2 regions of the Streptomyces sp. WG7 genome follow, and region 1 is predicted to be linked to the other one. Evidence: riboswitches for the same ligand, from Rfam matches in the RefSeq annotation. Region 1 holds a riboswitch; the other holds the start of a gene.
What was found. Region 1 has a riboswitch for glycine ahead of gcvP (aminomethyl-transferring glycine dehydrogenase). Riboswitches for the same ligand answer to the same signal wherever they lie in the genome.

Region 1 (10,157 bases):
GCCCGCACGCGGGCGGGGCACGGTCGGGCGTGGCGTTGTCAGTGGCGTAGGGCAGCATCGGAGATGTGAGAACCGCGCCCACGATCCTGCATCTCGACATGGATGCCTTCTTCGCCTCGGTGGAGCAGGCATCCAAGCCGAGCCTGCGCGGGAAGGCCGTGGTCGTGGGCGGCCTCGGGCCACGAGGCGTGGTCGCCACCTGTTCGTACGAGGCGCGGGTCTTCGGCGTGCACTCGGCGATGCCCATGGGCCAGGCCCGGCGGCTGGCACCCAACGCCGCGTACCTCGTCCCGCGCTTCGAGCTCTACCGGTCGATCAGCGAGCAGGTGATGCGGCTGCTGCGGGCGCTGTCGCCCCTGGTGGAGCCGCTGAGCCTGGACGAGGCCTTCGTGGATCTGGAGGCCGGCGGGACGGCCTGGGACGCGGAGTCGGCGCGGCTGGCCGGCGCGAAGCTGCGCACGGACATCCGCACCGTCACCGGCCTCACCGGGTCCGTGGGGCTCGCCGCCTCCAAGATGCTCGCCAAGATCGCCTCCGAGGAGGCCAAACCCGACGGGCTGGTACTGATCCCGCCGGGGACCGAGCGGGCGATGCTGGAGCCGATGACGGTACGGACGCTGCCCGGTGTGGGCCCGGCCACGGGAGACCACCTGCGGCGGGCCGGGATCACCACGGTCGGTGAGATCGCCGAGGCGGGCGAGGACGAGCTCGTACGGCTGCTGGGCAAGGCGCACGGGCATGCCCTCTACGCCATGGCCCTGGCCCGTGACGAGCGGCCCGTGGTGGCCGAGCGGGAGACCAAGTCGGTGTCCGTCGAGGACACCTACGACGTGGACATCCACGACCGGTTGCGGGTCGGTGTGGAAGTCGGGCGGCTGGCCGACCGGTGCGTACGGCGGCTGCGCGCCTCCGGGCTGTCCGGGCGGACCATCGTGCTCAAGGTGCGCAGGTACGACTTCTCCACGCTGACGCGCTCCGAGACCCTCCGGGGGCCCACGGACGACCCGGGAGTGGTGCGGGAGGCCGCGGCCCGGCTGCTGGACTCCGTGGACACCACGGGCGGCGTGCGGCTGCTCGGGGTCGGCGTCAGCGGACTCGCCGACTACACGCAGGAGGACCTCTTCGCGCAGGCGGCGGGGGACCGGGCCGACGAGCTCGCCGAGGAACCCGATCCGGAGCCCGCCGCGGAGCACCGGCCGGCCCCCGCCGAGCGCCGGTGGCCGGCGGGGCACGACGTGCGGCACACGGAGTACGGGCACGGGTGGGTGCAGGGCAGCGGACTGGGGCGGGTCACCGTGCGGTTCGAGACGCCCTACTCGGAGACCGGCCGGGTACGGACCTTCCCGGTGGACGACCCGGACCTGACACCGGCGGATCCGCTGCCACTGGTCGCGCCCGTGCCGCGAAGACCCGGGGCGTCCGGGCCGGCGGGCGCGGAGGACGGCCCGGGCCTCGCCGCGGGCACCGACGCGCGGACCGGCCCGGCGGGGCCCGCGCGTCCTGCCGTCGGGCAGGACCTGACGTGACGGCGCCCGCCGACCGGCGCCGGGGAGGGGACCGAGGGGGCCGGCCGGAAGACGGAAGGGGAGGCGGGGGAGGGTGTCGGCGAGCGTCGGCAGGGCCGGTGGGGTGCTCCTCGTGTCCTGCGGGCGGCGGAGAGGGCGGTCGGAGCCCGCGTCTGCGCCACGATCCTCCGGACGGGCCCGGACGGGCCCGGACCGGCCCGGGCGGGCAGGGCGCGGTGGGACCGGACCGCCGTCAGCTCTCCTCCTTGCCCTGACCCGCCAGCCTGCCGAAGTCGTGGTCGGGGAGCGGGGGAGGAGCGGCGACGTCGAGGCCGTAGTGGTGGTAGAGCTGGAGTTCCTGTTCCGGCGAGAGATGGCGGCCGACGCCGAAGTCGGGAGCCTCCCTGATCAGAGCCCGGTCGAAGGGCACGCGCAGGGTGCCCTCGACCAGCTCGCTGGGCTCCAGGGGCACGAAGGCGTCCCTGCTGAACAGGCCGGTGCGTATGGCAGCCCACTCGGGGACCCCCGTGGCGTCGTCGAGATAGACCTCGTCGACAGTGCCGATCCGGGTGCCGTTGCGGTCGAACGCCTTGCGGCCGATCAGATTGCGCGGGTCGATGTCGGTACGCACGGGGCCCTCCATTGGGTCGCACTGGGCTCGCACACCAGCCGCCGAATCATCCGTAAGTACTACAAAAGAGCACATATGGCCGGTCGGCCACTCGAAGTCCGTGCGGCGACCTCGCTGGTACGCTGGCAAACGGCTGCTGACCCCGTGCGGGAGAGTCCTCCGGACACCACCGGAGGCGCCGAAGGAGCAAATCCTCCCCGGAATCTCTCAGGCTCACGTACCGCACGGACGAGGTCACTCTGGAAAGCAGGGCGGGCGTCAACGGCTTCCGCTCTCACCGACGGTGAAAGCCGGGAGAGCCCTCGGGCCCCCCGGTGAAGCTCTCAGGTCGAGATGACAGAGGGGGAGGCCGTCCGGGTACCCGCGCCGTGGTGCCCCTCGAAGGTCGTCAGACCAGGAGGCCTCCGCAATGACCGCCCATCGCACTCCGCTCTCCGAGCTCGAACAGGCAGCACCGTTCGAGCAGCGCCACATCGGCCCCGACCAAGAGGCCCGGGCCAAGATGCTCGCGCAGGTCGGCTACGGTTCGCTCGACGAGCTGACGGCCGCCGCGGTGCCGGATGTGATCAAGAACGCCGACGCGCTGGACCTGCCCGGTGCGCGCTCCGAGGCCGAGGTGCTGGCCGAGCTGCGCTCCCTGGCCGACCGCAACCAGGTCCTCGACTCCATGATCGGCCTCGGCTACTACGGCACCTTCACCCCGCCGGTCATCCTGCGCAACGTCATGGAGAACCCGGCCTGGTACACCGCGTACACGCCGTACCAGCCGGAGATCTCCCAGGGACGTCTCGAGGCCCTGCTGAACTTCCAGACCATGGTGGCCGAGCTCACCGGCCTGCCGACCTCCGGTGCCTCGCTGCTCGACGAGGGCACCGCCGCCGCCGAGGCCATGGCGCTCTCCCGGCGCATGGGCAAGAACAAGAAGGGCCTCTTCCTGGTCGACGCGGACGCCCTGCCGCAGACCATCGCCGTGATACGGACCCGCGCCGAGCCGACCGGCGTCGAGGTCGTCGTCGCCGACCTCGGCGAGGGCATCCCGGCCGAGGTCGCGGAGCGGGAGATCAACGGTGTCCTGATCCAGTACCCGGGCGCCTCCGGTGCCGTGCGCGACATCAAGCCGGTGATCGACCGGGCGCACGAGCTCGGCGCCCTCGTCACCGTCGCCGCCGACCTGCTCGCCCTCACGCTGCTCACCTCGCCCGGCGAGCTGGGCGCGGACATCGCCATCGGCACCACGCAGCGCTTCGGTGTGCCGATGGGCTTCGGCGGACCGCACGCCGGCTACATGGCGGTGCACGAGAAGTTCGCGCGCAGCCTGCCCGGCCGCCTGGTCGGCGTCTCCGTGGACGCCGACGGCAACAAGGCCTACCGCCTCGCCCTGCAGACCCGCGAGCAGCACATCCGCCGCGAGAAGGCCACCAGCAACATCTGCACCGCGCAGGTGCTGCTCGCCGTCATGGCCGGCATGTACGCCGTGTACCACGGGCCGGAGGGGCTGCGGGCCGTCGCGCGCCGCACCCACCGGTACGCCACGGTCATCGCCGCGGGTCTCGCGGCCGGCGGTGTCGAGATCGTGCACGGCGCCTACTTCGACACGGTCACCGCGCGGGTGCCGGGCCGGGCCGCCGAGGTCGTCCACGCCGCCCGGGAGAACGGCATCAACCTGCGCCTCGTCGACGCCGACCACGTGTCGTTCGCCTGCGACGAGACCACCACGCGCGCCCAGGTCGGCGGCGTGTGGAACGCCTTCGGCGTCGAGGGCGACATCGAGGCGCTGGACGCGGCGACCGGGGAGACGCTGCCCGAGGCCCGGCTGCGCACCGACGACTTCCTGACCCACCCGGTCTTCCACCAGTACCGCTCCGAGACCGCGATGCTGCGCTACCTGCGCCGCCTCGCGGACCGCGACTACGCGCTGGACCGCGGCATGATCCCGCTGGGCTCCTGCACCATGAAGCTCAACGCGACCACCGAGATGGAGCCGGTGACGTGGCCGGAGTTCGGTGCCCTGCACCCCTTCGCGCCTGCCGCGCAGGCGCAGGGCTACCTCACGCTCATCCGTGAGCTGGAGGAGCGGCTCGCCGAGGTCACCGGGTACGACAAGGTCTCGCTCCAGCCGAACGCCGGGTCGCAGGGCGAGTTCGCCGGCCTGCTCGCCGTACGCGCCTACCACCGCGCCAACGGTGACGAGCAGCGCACCGTCTGCCTCATCCCGTCCTCCGCGCACGGCACCAACGCCGCCAGCGCGGTCATGGCCGGCATGAAGGTCGTCGTCGTCAAGACCGCCGAGGACGGCGAGATCGACGTCGAGGACCTGCGCGCCAAGATCGAGAAGCACCGCGATGAGCTGTCCGTGCTGATGATCACGTACCCCTCCACGCACGGCGTCTTCGAGGAGCACGTCGCCGACATCTGCGCCCGGGTGCACGACGCCGGCGGCCAGGTCTACGTGGACGGCGCCAACCTCAACGCCCTGGTCGGCCTCGCCAAGCCCGGCCACTTCGGCGGCGACGTCTCCCACCTGAACCTGCACAAGACGTTCTGCATCCCGCACGGCGGCGGCGGTCCGGGCGTCGGACCCGTGGCCGTGCGGTCGCACCTGGCGCCGTACCTGCCCAACCACCCGCTGCAGCCCGCGGCCGGTCCGCAGACGGGCGTCGGCCCGATCTCGGCGGCGCCGTGGGGCTCGGCCGGCATCCTGCCGATCTCGTGGTCGTACGTCCGGCTGATGGGCGGCGAGGGGCTCAAGCGCGCCACGCAGGTGGCCGTGCTGTCCGCCAACTACATCGCCAAGCGCCTGGAGCCGCACTTCCCGGTGCTGTACACCGGCCCGGACGGGCTGGTCGCGCACGAGTGCATCATCGACCTGCGCCCGCTGACCAAGGCGACCGGCGTGAGCGTCGACGACGTCGCCAAGCGGCTGATCGACTACGGCTTCCACGCGCCGACGATGTCGTTCCCGGTGGCCGGCACGCTGATGATCGAGCCGACCGAGTCCGAGGACCTCACGGAGCTGGACCGGTTCTGCGAGGCGATGATCGCCATCCGCGCGGAGATCGAGAAGGTCGGCTCCGGCGCCTGGTCCGCGGACGACAACCCGCTGCGGGGCGCGCCGCACACCGCCGGTGCGCTGGGCGGCGACTGGGACCACGCGTACACGCGCGAGGAGGCCGTCTTCCCGGCCGGGGTGTCCGCCGCCGACAAGTACTGGCCGCCGGTGCGCCGGATCGACCAGGCCTACGGTGACCGGAACCTCGTCTGCTCCTGCCCGCCGCTGGACGCGTACGAGGACTGAGCCGCCCGTAGGAGAGAGGCTCCGTGCGGGCCGGGACGGGCCCCCCGCACGGAGCCTCTCGCCGTGTCTCACACGGTCGCGAGCGACACCTCCGTCGACTTGACCAGCGCGACGACGGGGGCGCCTACGGACAGGCCCAGGTCGTCGGCGGCCTCCTTGGTGATCGCCGCGGTCAGTTCGGCGCCCTCCACGGCGACCCGCACGGAGGCCATCGCGTCGCCGGTGGTGAGAGCGGTGACCGTGCCGGGCAGCCGGTTGCGGATGGACAGGCCCTCGACACGGCCGGTCGCCACGGACACCTCCGTCGCCTTCACCAGGGCGCGGACGGCCGTGCCCGCGGCGAGGGAGAGGTCCTCGGCGGCGTCCCGGGTGATCGCCGCGGTGAGGTCCTGGCCGCCCACGAGGCGGACCCGGACCGTCGCCATGGCCTCGCCCGGGGTGACGGCGGTGACGGTGCCGGGGAGCTGGTTGCGGATGCTCAGGCTCATGAGGGCACCGTAGCCCGGCGGAGGAGTCATGCCGGGTATGCGTGGGTCTGCGTCGCCTTGACCGTCGCCCATACCGGCGCGCCCGGGTGCAGGCCGAGTTCGGCCGCGGCGACCGTGGTGAGGTCGGCGGCGAGCGGGAGTTCGCCGGTGAGGTCCACGCGGATCTGGTCGCCGTGGGTCTCCAGGCCCGCGACCTCGCAGCGCCACAGGTTGCGGGCGCTGGAGCCGGTGGGGCGTCGTCCGTACAGGGTCACGGCGCCCGGTGGGAACGCCACGAAGACCGGGCCGGAGAGGTCCTCGGTGGTGGTGAGGGCGGGACCGGCGTCGAGCCGCACGGTGTGGCCGTCGGCGCGGCCGCGGTAGAGGTTCAGGCCGACCAGCTGGGCGATGTAGTCCGTGCGGGGCCGGCGGGCGATGTCGGCGGGGCCGCCCTGCTGGACGACCCTGCCCTGCTCGACGACGACGAGCCGGTCGGCGAGCACCATGGCGTCCAGCGGGTCGTGGGTGACGAGCACGGCGACGGCCTCGAACTCGGTCAGGTGGCGGCGGAGCTGGGCGCGGACCTCCAGGCGGGTCCGGGCGTCCAGTGCGGCGAGGGGCTCGTCCAGGAGCAGCAGCCGGGGGTTGGTGGCCAGGGCGCGGGCGAGTGCGACGCGCTGGGCCTGGCCGCCGGAGAGGCTGCGAGGCTTGGCCCCCGCGTGGTCGGCGAGGCCCATGCGGTCCAGCCAGGCGGCGGCCTGTGCCCGGGCCTGCGCCTTGCCGGCGCCCCGGCAGCGCGGCCCGAAGGCCACGTTGTCGAGCGCGGTCAGGTGAGGGAAGAGCAGGTAGTCCTGGAAGACCACGCCGACCGGGCGGGACTCGGGCGGCGTACGGTCCACGGCGGCACCGTCGAGGCGCAGGTGGCCGTCGGTGAGCGGGGCGAGGCCGGCCAGCGCGCGCAGGGCGGTGGTCTTGCCGGCGCCGTTGGGACCGAGCAGGGCGACGACGTCGCCGGGTGCGGCGGTCAGCGCGACGTCCAGGTGGAAGGTGCCGCGGTCCACGACGAGGCGGGCGTCGAGGCCGGCGCCCGGGGTGCGTCCGCCGGCGGGTTCCGTCGTGGTGGTCGGTTCGTCGGTGCCGGTCATGATGCCCTCATCCAGCGGTCCCGGAGCCCGGCCAGTACGGCGATGGAGACGGCCAGCAGCACCAGGCTGAGGGCGATCGCCGCCGCCGGGTCGTTCTGCAGGGCGAGATACACCGCCAGCGGCATGGTCTGGGTGCGGCCCGGGAAGTTGCCCGCGAACGTGATCGTCGCCCCGAACTCGCCCAGCGCCCGCGCCCACGCCAGGACGGCGCCCGCCGCGATGCCCGGCGCGATCAGCGGCAGCGTGACCCGGCGGAACGCGGTGAAGCGCGACGCGCCCAGCGTCGTGGCGGCCTCCTCGAAGCGCGGGTCGGCGGCGCGCAGGGTGCCCTCCACGCTGATCACCAGGAACGGCATCGCCACGAACGTCTCCGCGAGGATCACACCCGTCGTGGTGAACGGCAGCGTGATCCCGAACCACGCGTCCAGCCACTGCCCGACGACGCCGTTGCGCCCGAACGCCAGCAGGAGCGCCACGCCGCCCACCACCGGGGGCAGCACCAGGGGCAGCGTCACCAGGGCGCGGACGAGGCCCCGGCCGGGGAACTCCGTGCGGGCCAGCAGCCAGGCCAGCGGCACACCGACGACCAGGCTCAGCGCGGTCGCCGACGTGGCGCACAGCAGCGACAGCCGCAGGGCCTGCCACACCTCCGGGCTGGTCAGCTGGTCGGGCAGGCTGCGCCACGGCGCCCGTACCAGCAGGGCGATCAGCGGCAGCAGCAGGAACGCCAGGCCGACGAGGGCGGGTACCAGCAGGGGGACCGGCACCGCGCGGGCGCCGGTCCCGGGCACGTGGGGCTTCTTCACGGCGTGCGGAACCCGGCGCCGGTCAGCACCCGCTGCCCCTCGGCGGACTTCACCATGTCGATGAAGGCCTTCGCCGCGCCGGCGTTGGGAGCCTCCTCGAGGAGGGCGATCGGGTAGTCGTTGACGGCCTCGGCCGACTCGGGGAAGTCCACGCCCGTCACCTTGTCGCCGGCCGCCCTCACATCGGTCCGGTAGACGACGGCGGCGTCGGCCTCCTTCAGTTCGACCTTGGTCAGGGCGGCCTTGACGTCCTGCTCGTACGAGGCGGGGGTGAGCTCCAGGCCGGCGGCCGCCAGCGCCTGCCGAGTCGCGGCGCCGCACGGCACGGACTCGTCGCACAGCACGACCTTGAGGCCGGATTCCGCGAGGTCGTCGAGGGAGGAGATCCTGTCCGGGTTGCCCGGCAGGGTGGCGATCTCCAGTTGGTTGCGCACGAAGGTGGAGGGTGCGCCGGCCGTGGCCCCGGCGTCGGTGACGGTGGCCATCGTCCTCGGACTGGCGGAGGCGAACACGTCCGCGGGGGCGCCGCTGGTGATACTGGCGGCGAGGGTGTCGCTGCCGGCGAAGTTGAAGGTGATCTCGGTGCCCGGGTGCTGCTTCTCGAATGTCTCGCCGAGCGCCGTGAAACTCTCCTTGAGCGAGGCGGCGGCGAAGACGTTGACCTGGCCGGAGACCTTGGCGGACGACGAGGAGCCGGCGGAGTCCGGACCCGTGTCCGAGCCGGAGGACGACGAGCACGCGCTCAGGGCCAGCAGCGCGGCGGCGGCCGGGAGGGGCGCCCGCAGGGTCCGTCGGATGCGGCGGGTCCTGCGCACGGATCGGGTCGTCACGGGCCACTCCCTCTGCGTGGTCGGGGTTGTCGGGCGGGCTTCCGACGGTTCGGCGGCCGGGCTGGACGGCGGCTGGGCTGGACGGCGGCCGAGCCCGTCGGCCTCACCACGACGCCGATCATACTTCCGCATCTGCGAGGGGTAAGTCTCCTGTCGCATCGCATAAGCGAGGCGTGTTCGAGGAAAGGCTGGCATGTGCGTTCGTACGGGCGTGAGGCCGGCCGACGGGTCACGCCCTGTCGATATGTACGTTCGTCGACTTCACTCGGGCGGTGGCCTCCACGCCGACCTCCAGACCGAGTTCCTCCACCGCCTCCCGGGTCAGCAGGGAGACGAGCCGGTGCGGTCCCGCCTGGATCTCGACCTGGGCGGCGACGTCGCCGAGCTTGATCGCGGTCACGATCCCCGGGAAGGCGTTGCGGGCCGAGGTGTACGGGGTCTCCTCGTCGGCGCCGTCGGAGCGGGCGAGGTCCACCGAGAACGCGGCCAGGTCGCGCCCGTCGACGAGTCGCCGTCCGCCCTCGTCGCGGTGGGTGGTGAGCCGGCCCGCGTCGGCCCAGCGGCGGGCGGTGTCCGGGCTGACGCCGAGCAGCCGTGCCGCCTGGCCGATCGTGTAGGACTGCATGCCGGTCACGATAGGCCGCGGCAAGGGAACGGTGGACGTGGGGTTGGCCGTTGGGTATGACGCGATATAGCGTTAGTTCGTGGCAGTGGCGGGGTGCTCACCTGGCACCCCGCCCCGGGGAGATCGGGGTGGAGCGATGACGGTGTTGCCCTCGCGAGTCGGCGAGTCGCCCGGCCTCCGGGCCTCGCACGCGGACCGGGACCGGGTCGTGGACGTGCTGAGCGGCGCGGCCGGGGCCGGTCGGCTGACCGCCGAGGAACTGGACGAGCGGGTGGGGGCGGCGCTCACCGCGCGGACGCTGGGAGAGCTGGCCGTCCTGACCGCCGACCTGCCGGTGGTGCCGGGCGAAGGCCCGGTCGCCGAGGTGAAGGATGTCGTCCGCATCCAGCAGGAGGGGGCGTCGACCCGGCGTGGCGACGGCTGGGTGGTGCCCCGGCGGTTGGAGATCCGGTCGGCCTGGGGAGAGGTGACACTCGACCTCACCCGGGCCGTGATCGCCCACGACACCCTCCACATCGACCTCGACATGCGCGCCGGGATGCTGAAGCTCGTGACCCGGCCCGGCGTCGTGGTGGACACCGACTCACTGGTGGCGAGGTACGCCGAGGTGAAGGTACCGCGCGCCGTCGGCACCGGGACGCCCGTGGTGCTGCGGGTGCGGGTCACCGGAGAGATCAGCTGGGGGCAGGTCGTGGTGCGTTCGCCGAGGCGCCGGTTCGGGCGAAAGGCGTAGAGACACGGCTTCCCGCGGGCACGGTGGGTCATTCCGGACCGCAGGGCGTGAAGACCGTCAGCGCGGTCCCGCGTTCGACGCGGTCGCACAGGCGGTGCGGCGCCGTCGCTCAGCTCAGCG
Region 2 (10,157 bases), on a different contig from region 1:
GGTGCAGGGCGGACAGCGGGTCCTGGAAGATCATCGCCATCTCGCGGCCGCGCAGCTTGCGCACGTGGTCCGGGTCGGCGGAGAGCAGCTCGGTGCCGTCCAGCCAGATCTCACCCGAGATCTGGGCCTTGCGCTTGCCGTACTGGCCGGCGGTGTGCAGGCCCATGATGCCGAGCGAGGTCACCGACTTGCCCGAGCCGGACTCGCCCACGATGCCGAGGGTCTTGCCCCGCTCCAGCTGGAAGCTGAGCCCGTCGACGGACTTGACCAGGCCGTCGTCGGTCGGGAAGTGCACCTTCAGGTCGCGTACTTCCAGGAAGGCGCTCGGCGCGGGCGAGGTGCCGGTGGGCTCGCCCACGGCTGCTCCGCTCTTGCTGAGTTCGGTCATGCGAGCCTCACTCGGGGGTCGATCACGGCGTACAGGATGTCCACCACGAGGTTGGCGATCAGCACCGCGAGGGAAGTGATCAGGACGACGCCCAGGATGAAGGGCAGGTCCTGGGTCTTGATGGCGTCCAGCACCTTCTGGCCGAGGCCGGGGAGGCTGAACGTGGTCTCGGTCAGGATAGCGCCGCCCATGAGGGCGCCGAGGTCCATGCCGAGCATGGTGAGCAGCGGGGTCAGGGTCGACCGCATGGCGTGCTTGCGGATGACGACCGCCTCCCTGAGGCCCTTGGCACGCGCGGTGCGGATGTAGTCCTCGCCGAGGATCTCCATCATGGTGGCCCGGGTGATCCGGGCGTACATCGCGGCGTACAGGAAGGCCAGGGTGACCCAGGGCAGGATCATGCCGCCGAGCCAGCCGGTGAGGCTGTCCTCCAGGGGCACGAACTCACCGTCGATCCAGCCCAGGCCGTAGGAGAAGACCGCCAGGCTGACCAGGCCGGTGAAGTAGATGGGGAGGGAGACGCCCGCCAGCGCGACGATCATCGCGCCGCGGTCCCACAGGGTGCCCCGCTTGAGGGCGGAGAGCACACCGGCGGCGAGGCCGAAGATCAGCCACAGGACGGCCGCACCGAGCGCGAGAGCCAGGGTCACCGGGAAACGCTCGGTCAGCACCGGCCACACGGACTGTTCGGTGCGGAAGGAGTAGCCGAAGCACGGCGCGGCGCAGTTGGTGACGTCACCGCCGGCCGCGTAGGTACGGCCCACGAAGATGCCCTTGAAGAACTCCCAGGCCTGGACGAAGACCGGGTCGGACAGACCCAGCTTCTGTCGCACTCCCTCGACGGCGGCGGGGTCCGCCTGCTTGCCCACGAAGCTCAGGGCGACGTCGACGCCCGCCCACTTGGGGACGAGGAAGAAGATGCCGAAGACCACCAGGATGATGACCACGAGCATCACTGCGGCGGCGAACAGCCGCCTGATGAGATAAGCGAGCACGGGTTGCGGCCCGCTGCGGACCGAGGGCCGCCGGAGATCGTCCGGCGGCCCGCGGTCACGCCGCGCCGGCCTTCACCTGCCTTTCGTGCCGTACGGCGGGTGTACCGGTTACTTCGAGGACTTCAGGCCGAGGTTGACGAAGTCGTACATACCGCTGTAGCCGTCGGTCGTGTACACGTTCGCCAGTCGGTTGGAGCGCCAGTTGATGAACTTCTCGAAGACGAAGGGCAGGTAGTACGCGCCCTCCATCACCTTGTGGTTGATCTCCGTGGCGATCTTGGCCTTGCCCGCGTCGTCCAGCTCGGTCAGGTAGTCCGCGAACAGGCCGTCGATGGCCTTGTCCTTGATCATCGCGAAGTTGTTGTTCGCGCTGTCGAGGATGTAGTCGCTGTGCCACAGCGGCAGACCGTAGCCCTGCACGGACGGGAAGTCCGGGCCCCAGCCCATGATGATGATGCCGTAGCCCTTCTTCTGGACGTTGGCGGGGGCGCCGATGACGCTGGCGTACTGCGAACCGTCGTACTGGTCGATCTCGACGTCGATGCCGACCTTCTTCAGCGACGCCTGGAGCGACTCGGCGGTGGCCACCTCGACCGGCTTGTTGTTGCGGACCGCGATGGTGGTCTTGAAGCCGTTCGGCTGGCCGCAGGCCTTCAGCTCTTCCTTGGCCTTGGCGACGTTGCCCTTCTTGTTCTCACCGGCCATGCCGTACGGGTCGTACTTCTGGCCCTCGGAGCCCGGGACGGACGGCGGCAGCATGTTGGTGCCGATGTCGCCACCGGCGACCGGGCCGCCGCGCGCGGTCTGCAGCGAGACGTGGTCGGCCCCGTAGAGAACGGCCTTGCGGCAGTGGACGTTGTCGAACGGCTTCACGTTCTGCGGGAAGGACGCGTACCGGATGTAACCCGAGACCGGGTTGTCCAGGTTGCCCTTGTGCTCCTGCAGGGCGGTGGTGCGACCCTGCGGGGACAGACCGGTCTGGGCCAGGTCCAGGTCGTAGTCGCCGGCGATCAGGCGGGCGTCCAGGTCGTTGGCGTTGGAGAAGAACTTGATCGTGATCTTGTCCGGGTACGCCTTGCGGACCGGGTCCGACTCCTGCTTCCACTCGGTGTTGCGGACCAGGGTGAGGTCCTTGCCCGGGTTGTAGGACTCGAACTTGTACGGGCCCGAGGAGAACGGGCGCAGGCCGTACTTGGACTTGGTGTCCTTGTCCTGGCGGACCGGGGACGCCGAGGTCAGCGCCAGCATCTCCTCGAAGTCCGAGTTGGCCTGCGGCAGCTTGAAGACGATGGTCTTGTCGTCGGGGGTCTCGATCGCCTTCAGACCGAGCTTGTCCTTCGACGTGTCCTTGTAGGGACCGGGGTACTCACCCTTGGGGTCCAGGACGTCCTTCAGGTAGACCGGACCGCCGGACAGCACGTCCTGCGCCCAGACGCGCTCGATGCCGTACTTGACGTCCTTGGAGGTGATCGGCTTGCCGTCCTCCCAGGTGACACCGTCACGCAGGGTGTACGTGTAGGTCTTGCCGTCGTCCGAGACCTTGGCGAGCCCGGTGGCGAGGTCGGGGGTGACCTGCGCTCCGGCGGCGCCCGGCTCCGTCTTGTTCGTGACGAGCTGGCGGCTGTAGTAGCGGGAGAAGTTCCACATGAAGCCGTAGTAACCGCGCGTGGTGTCCCACGAGTCGGCGTCCTGCGTGCTCGCGAACTTCAGCGTGCCGCCCTTCTTGGCCTCGGAGGCCTGAAGGACCTTGTTGTTGGCCGCGTCGAACTGGGCCGCGCCGTTCTTCGAGCCGCCGCTGCTGTCGTCTCCGCCGCCGCCGCACGCCGCCGTGGTCAGCAGCGCGGCGACCACTGCGGCAGCGGCCAAAGCCTGCTTGCGCCGCCCTGAGGTGCGTTGGGTAGTCACGATCTCGGATCCTCCGGATTAGATGAGAGACCCCGTGCAGGTGCCACGGGTCGCTTGCCGGTACGGCAGGTCAGCGGGAGCCCTTCGGGTCCAGCGCGTCGCGCACGCCGTCGCCGAAGAGGTTGAAGGCAAGAACGGTGATGAAGATCGCCACACCGGGAACCACCATGTACATGGGATCCGACTTGTAGTAGTCGATCGCGCTCGAGAGCATCTGCCCCCAGGACGAGGTGGGCGGCTTGACGCCCACGCCCAGGAAGCTGAGCGCCGCCTCGGTGAGGATGTTGGTGGGGATCATCATCGTGGTGTAGACGATGATCGGCGCCACCAGGTTGGGCAGCAGTTCCTTGAACAGGATGTAGAACCGTCCGGCTCCCAGGGACCGGGCCGCCTCGACGTACTCGCGTTCACGCATCGAGAGTGTCTGGCCGCGGACCACGCGACCGATGTAGGGCCAGCCGAAGAAGCCGATGACCAGGATCATCATGAGCAGTCGCACGCCCGTGCCGCTCAGTCCCAGCATGTTGTCGGGCATGACGGAGACCAGCGCGATGATGAACAGCAGCTGCGGGAAGGCCAGCAGGCCGTCCATGATCCGGCTGATGAGGGCGTCGACCCAGCCGCCGAAGAAGCCGGCCAGGACACCCAGGACGGTGCCGATGACCACGGCGACCATCGCGGACAGGAAGCCGACGAGCAGCGAGATCCGGGCACCGTGGACGATGCGGGCGAAGACGTCGCGGCCGTTGACCGGTTCGACACCCAGCCAGTGCTCGCCGCTGATCCCGCCCAGGGACCCCGTGGGGGTGCCGAACAGGGGGTCGATCTTGTCCTCGTTGAAGGCGTTGGGCTCCTGCCCGTAGAGGGAGGTGATCAGGGGCGCGAGCACCGCGATCACGATGAGGGCGAGTACCACGACGCCGCCCGTCAGGGCCAGCTTGTCCCGTTTCAGGCGCTCCCAGGCGATCCGGCCCAGGGAACGTCCCTGTACCGCCTTGGCGTCGGCGCCGGCAACCGCCGCTTCCTCGGCAGCACTTGGGGCCGCTTCCGCGGTCGGCTCGTGCAATGGTGCCGTCATCTGGCAGGGACCCCTCTCAACCGGCGGTAGCCGGCCCGCACTTGCCGCTGTAGCGGCGTGATCAGTCCGTCGTACACAGGGGCGGGCAATCGCCCCTCGTTTCGGGAGTCTTCAACGCTTTGGCGATCTGTAGCCAGACTTGAAGGGGAATGGATGCGCAACCGTGATGCTGTTTGAGGTGTTCCGTTATCCGGACACTGGGTAACGGGGGCCGGACACGGACGAGTTGGGGCATCGAGGGCGAGACGGGACCTTACGCCCCCGTCTACGCGCGAAGATGTCCCCCGGTACCGGCGGGACCAGCCCCGCGACGGTCAGTACCGTCCTCCGGCCGGAGGGTATCCGTACCCGCCCGCCGGCGCCTGGGCGGGGGCGGCCGCATGGGCCTCGCGGTCGTAGAACGGGCGGGCGTGGGCACGCAGCCACATGGCGACCGGATCGTGGGCGTCGGTCATCGCCACCGTCGACACCGGCAGCCCGTCCGGCACCGCGCCGACGGACTGCTGCATCATTCCGCGCACCGCGTCGACGGCCGGCGGGGAGGTGTCGTACACGTCGAGACCGATGGCGAGGTACGGCGCGCCCAGCGCCGGCTGCACCCAGGCGCGGCGCAGCGCGCGGACCGCCGGGGTGCGGTGGGCGTTCTGCGCGAGCAGGGCGTAGAACTGGGGGACCTCGATGGCCGGTTCGGACAGGCGCAGGGGGCCCGCCGGCTGGCGGTCCAGGCCGGAGGCGATGCGGCGCAGGTCGAGCCACGGGATGCCGACACCGCCGCCGGGGGCGTGCGGATTGAGCCACAGGCCGTAGTGGTCCGGGTAGAGGGCGCGGGCCACCTCCAGGCCGTCGACCACTTCGTACGACCGGTTCCAGCCGCTGGCCGACAGCTCCTGGGCGGAGGTGACGCAGGGCGCGTAGCCGTAGCCGTCGACCTCCATGTTCCCGTACTGGGCGTCGGGGGAGCCGGCCTGGCCGTGCCAGAGCAGCATCCAGACCTGGCCGGATGTGGGGGTGGCGAGCGCGCGCAGCAGGGCCTCGTAGGCGTCGTAGCGCCCGGGCGTCACCTGGCGCAGCATGTGCTCGACCTGTCCGGTCGTGGTGCCGCTGGCGCTCACGCGTATCGCCCCTTCGAGAAGTTCCCCGGTTGTGGAAACCAGCTTAAGGCTCCGCCGGTCGGGGGGCTCCTATGAGCTCGGGGCGTGCGGTTGTCCGGCGTCTGCGGCGCCGTTGTGGCTTGTCGCGCCCACGCGGCGGAGCCGCACATGTCAGAGCCCCGCGCCCCTTACCGGCGTCGGCCTCACCGGCGTTCTACACGTCCCGGTCGTAGAACGGGCGGACGTTCGCCCGCATCCAGTCGCAGACCGGGTCCTGGGCCGCCTCCAGGAGGACCAGGTTGACCTGGTACTTCAGGGGAGCCCTGGTCAGGGCCCGGCCCAGGGCGTCCAGGGGGAGGGCGCGGGCGTCACCCTCCCAGTGGGTGAGTTCGACGCCGACGAACATGACGGGGTCGGCGGTCTCGACGGCGGCCATGCAGCGGCGGGCGGTGCGGACGACGCCGATCGCGGCGAACTCGGCGGAGGCGGCGGTGAGGAAGTCCACCGGGTCGTCCTGCCAGTCCGGCTCGAAGAGGCGGACCCGGCCGCCGGACGCGGGTCCGTCCAGCGGGGTGCGGCCGGCCCGGCACAGCTCGGCCACGGCGGGCGGCGGCAGCGGGATGCCGACCGCGCCGTCCGGGTTGACGGCGATGCCGACCTGCGGGGGCAGGCCGCGGGCGAACTCCGCGGCGGGGGCGACGGTGTACGCCATCTGCGCGCCGGCCACCTGGCGGAGCTGCTCCTCGGAGCTGAAGACCGGTACGTAGGCCTGGCCGTCGACCTCCAGGGAGGGCAGGTCGAGGGGGCCGCTGTGCGGGCCGCCGCCGTTCGGCAGGGGGATCCACAGGAAGCTGCGGCCGAGCACCTCCACGATCCGGCCGCCGGCGCCCGGCACTCCGAGGGAGGCGGACAACACCTCCTCCAGCTCGTTGCCGGGCCACCCGCCGTACGGGTGGTGCGCCTGTGCCGGGACGTCCATCTGCCTACCTACCGCCTGCCTGGTACCGCTGCTGTGACGGGAAAGGCTAACCCGTTAGGCCCCGCGGCCCTACGGTGCGTCACCCCGTGAAGGCGATACGGCGGAGCGTGTTGGCCGCCGCCCGGTCCAGGAGGACCGCCGAGGTGCAGCCGGCGGGCAGGGTGCCCTCGGTCACCGCGCGCAGCAGGCGGGTGTTGGCCGAGCGGTGCCGCAGGAACGCGTACCGCGACACGCCCCGGCCGCGCTCGCGCTGGCCGGCCAGGGCCTCGTCGGCCTCGACGTCGAGCAGCAGCAGGTGGAGTGTGCCGTCACGGCGGCGGGCCTCGCGGGCCAGCCAGCCGCGCACCCAGGCCTGGGTGCCGCAGTCGTGCACGACGACGCCCTCGCCGGAGCGCAGGGCCCTGCGCAGTCCGGCGTAGTGGGCGAGGCGGACGAGGGGGCGGTAGAGCCCGTACGGCACGAAGCGCGGCATGCGGCGGTCCCAGCGGTCCCGGGTGTCCTGGGAGTCGATGCGCGGTCCGCGCACGGTGCGCTCCATCAGCGTGGACTTCCCGCTGCCGGGCAGGCCGGTGATCACCACCAGGTCCCGGGGTCCGAAGAGCAGGGCGTGCGGGCTGCGGCCGTCCCGGTCCCGCAGATCGCGGACGACGGGTGCGGGCAGCTCGGCGCACGCCTGGGGTGCCGGGGCGACGGGCTGCTCGGGCAGCGCGAGACCGGAGGTGGTGGCGTACGCCGTGGTCCTGTTCACCGTGATCGTCCTCCCCTGGGGCGGTTCACGAGTTCCCATCCCCGTCGAGTGTAAAGAGAAGGTAATGCGCAGGTCTCGCGTTTTCGTGCGCTTACTGCCACAAGCCGGTTACAGATATCGGTCTGCCCACGGATCGGCGGGGCGTGCAATGATGGCGGCGCCAACTGCATACCGGCCGTTTGAATCCGCGCGGGAGAGTCCCCGGCCGCGCCGGGGCGCCGAAGGAGCAAGTCCCTCCCTTGAATCTCTCAGGCCCCGTTACCGCGCGGGCGAGGCACATCTGAAAAGCGGGCCGCCCCTCGACGGGCTGCCCCACCCAAGGTGCAAGTCCCGGCCACCGCGCTCCGGTGGCCGTGACGAACCTCTCAGGTTCCGATGACAGATGGGGAGGATCGACCTCGCCACGTCCTGTCCTGGGAGACGAACGACCGATGAGCAGTACCGAACTCCGCCGTACCGCGCTCGATGCCACGCATCGCGCGCTGGGCGCGACGATGACCGACTTCGCCGGCTGGGACATGCCCCTGCGCTACGGCTCCGAGCGGGACGAGCACGTCGCGGTGCGCACCCGGGCCGGGCTCTTCGACCTCTCCCACATGGGTGAGATCACGGTCACCGGGCCCCGGGCCGCCGACCTGCTGGACTACGCGCTGGTCGGCAACATCGGCAGCGTGAAGCCGGGCCGCGCCCGCTACACCATGATCTGCCGCGAGGACGGCGGCATCCTGGACGACCTGATCGTCTACCGCCTGGGCGAGACGGAGTACATGGTCGTCGCCAACGCGTCCAACGCCCAGGTGGTGCTGGACGCGCTGACCGGGCGCTCGGCCGGCTTCGACGCCGAGGTGCGCGACGACCGCGACGCCTACGCGCTGCTCGCCGTGCAGGGCCCCGAGTCCCCGGCGATCCTCGCGTCGCTGACCGACGCCGACCTGGACGGCCTGAAGTACTACGCCGGTCTGCCCGGCACCGTGGCCGGCGTCCCGGCACTCATCGCGCGCACCGGCTACACCGGCGAGGACGGCTTCGAGCTGTTCGTGAAGCCGGAGCACGCCGTCGAGCTGTGGCAGGCGCTGACGCGGGCGGGCGAGGGCGCCGGCCTGGTCCCGTGCGGACTGTCCTGCCGGGACACGCTCCGCCTGGAGGCGGGCATGCCGCTGTACGGGCACGAGCTGTCGACCGCGCTGACGCCCTTCGACGCCGGGCTCGGCCGGGTGGTGAAGTTCGAGAAGGAGGGCGACTTCGTCGGGCGCGCCGCGCTGACCGAGGCCGCCTCCCGGGCCGAGCAGAACCCGCCCCGCGTCCTGGTCGGCCTGGTCGCCGAGGGCCGCCGGGTGCCGCGCGCCGGGTACCAGGTCGTCGCCGGCGGCGAGGTCGTCGGCGAGGTCACCTCCGGGGCGCCGTCCCCGACGCTGGGCAAGCCGATCGCCATGGCGTACGTCGACCCCGCGCACGCGGCACCCGGCACCGCGGGTGTGGGCGTGGACATCCGGGGCAGCCACGAGCCGTACGAGGTCGTGACGCTGCCGTTCTACAAGCGGCAGAAGTAGACACCGGGCGGACGGCGGCGCCCTCGTCGCCCCGCGCGTGTCCTCGCTGCTCACCAGCGGTTTCAGCAGCCCCTTCACCAGCAGTCCCCCGTCACCAGCACTCCCTCGCGTACAGGAGAATTCAGGCCATGAGCAACCCCCAGCAGCTGCGCTACAGCAAGGAGCACGAGTGGCTGTCGGGCGCCGAGGACGGCGCCTCGACGGTCGGCATCACGGAGCACGCGGCCAACGCGCTCGGTGACGTCGTCTTCGTCCAGCTCCCCGAGGTCGGCGACTCGGTGTCCGCGGGCGAGACCTGCGGCGAACTGGAGTCGACCAAGTCGGTCTCCGACCTCTACTCCCCCGTCTCCGGCGAGGTCACCGAGGTCAACGAGGACGTCGTCAACGACCCGTCGCTGGTGAACAGCGCGCCCTTCGAGGGCGGCTGGCTGTTCAAGGTGCGGATCACGGACGAGCCGGCCGACCTGCTCTCCGCCGACGAGTACACCGCCTTCACCGCCGGCTGAGGAGTCACGGACCGCATGTCGCTTCTGAACACCCCCCTGCACGAGCTCGACCCCGACGTCGCCGCCGCCGTCGACGCCGAGCTGGACCGCCAGCAGTCCACCCTCGAGATGATCGCCTCGGAGAACTTCGCCCCGGTCGCGGTCATGGAGGCCCAGGGCTCGGTCCTCACCAACAAGTACGCCGAGGGCTACCCCGGCCGCCGCTACTACGGCGGCTGCGAGCACGTCGACGTGGTCGAGCAGATCGCCATCGACCGGGTCAAGGCGCTCTTCGGCGCCGAGCACGCCAACGTCCAGCCGCACTCGGGCGCCCAGGCCAACGCGGCCGCGATGTTCGCGCTGCTCAAGCCCGGCGACACGATCATGGGTCTGAACCTCGCCCACGGCGGGCACCTGACCCACGGCATGAAGATCAACTTCTCCGGCAAGCTCTACAACGTCGTCCCGTACCACGTCGGCGACGACGGCCAGGTCGACATGGCCGAGGTGGAGCGCCTCGCCAAGGAGACCCGGCCGAAGCTGATCGTGGCCGGCTGGTCGGCCTACCCGCGTCAGCTGGACTTCGCCGCGTTCCGCAAGGTCGCGGACGAGGTCGGCGCGTACCTGATGGTCGACATGGCGCACTTCGCCGGTCTGGTCGCGGCGGGCCTGCACCCGAACCCGGTGCCGCACGCCCACGTCGTCACCACCACCACCCACAAGACGCTGGGCGGCCCGCGCGGCGGTGTGATCCTCTCCACGGCCGAGCTGGCCAAGAAGATCAACTCCGCCGTCTTCCCCGGTCAGCAGGGTGGCCCGCTGGAGCACGTGGTGGCCGCCAAGGCCGTCGCCTTCAAGGTCGCCGCGAGCGAGGACTTCAAGGAGCGCCAGCGTCGTACGCTGGAAGGCGCCCGCATCCTGGCCGAGCGCCTGGTGAA

Region 2: linked by a shared signal. The riboswitch ahead of gcvT (glycine cleavage system aminomethyltransferase GcvT) and the one ahead of gcvP (aminomethyl-transferring glycine dehydrogenase) in region 1 are both predicted to bind glycine.

What each region holds. Positions count from the first base shown of each region.
Region 1 is NZ_JBNGGE010000008.1:201,491-211,647, reverse strand. It holds gene ACP4J0_RS12120 (DNA polymerase IV) at 66-1,526, shown strand; gene ACP4J0_RS12115 (PRC-barrel domain-containing protein) at 1,759-2,136, opposite strand; glycine riboswitch at 2,274-2,369, shown strand; gene gcvP (aminomethyl-transferring glycine dehydrogenase) at 2,546-5,431, shown strand; gene ACP4J0_RS12105 (TOBE domain-containing protein) at 5,500-5,919, opposite strand; gene ACP4J0_RS12100 (ABC transporter ATP-binding protein) at 5,946-7,043, opposite strand; gene ACP4J0_RS12095 (ABC transporter permease) at 7,040-7,849, opposite strand; gene modA (molybdate ABC transporter substrate-binding protein) at 7,846-8,679, opposite strand; gene ACP4J0_RS12085 (TOBE domain-containing protein) at 8,909-9,304, opposite strand; gene ACP4J0_RS12080 (DUF1707 SHOCT-like domain-containing protein) at 9,441-10,037, shown strand.
Region 2 is NZ_JBNGGE010000021.1:80,937-91,093, forward strand. It holds gene ACP4J0_RS21470 (ABC transporter ATP-binding protein) at 1-388, opposite strand, end outside; gene ACP4J0_RS21475 (ABC transporter permease) at 385-1,383, opposite strand; gene ACP4J0_RS21480 (ABC transporter substrate-binding protein) at 1,492-3,288, opposite strand; gene ACP4J0_RS21485 (ABC transporter permease) at 3,359-4,366, opposite strand; gene ACP4J0_RS21490 (enhanced serine sensitivity protein SseB C-terminal domain-containing protein) at 4,681-5,478, opposite strand; gene ACP4J0_RS21495 (enhanced serine sensitivity protein SseB) at 5,672-6,436, opposite strand; gene ACP4J0_RS21500 (AAA family ATPase) at 6,516-7,184, opposite strand; glycine riboswitch at 7,365-7,458, shown strand; glycine riboswitch at 7,459-7,576, shown strand; gene gcvT (glycine cleavage system aminomethyltransferase GcvT) at 7,616-8,734, shown strand; gene gcvH (glycine cleavage system protein GcvH) at 8,863-9,240, shown strand; gene glyA (serine hydroxymethyltransferase) at 9,256-10,157, shown strand, end outside.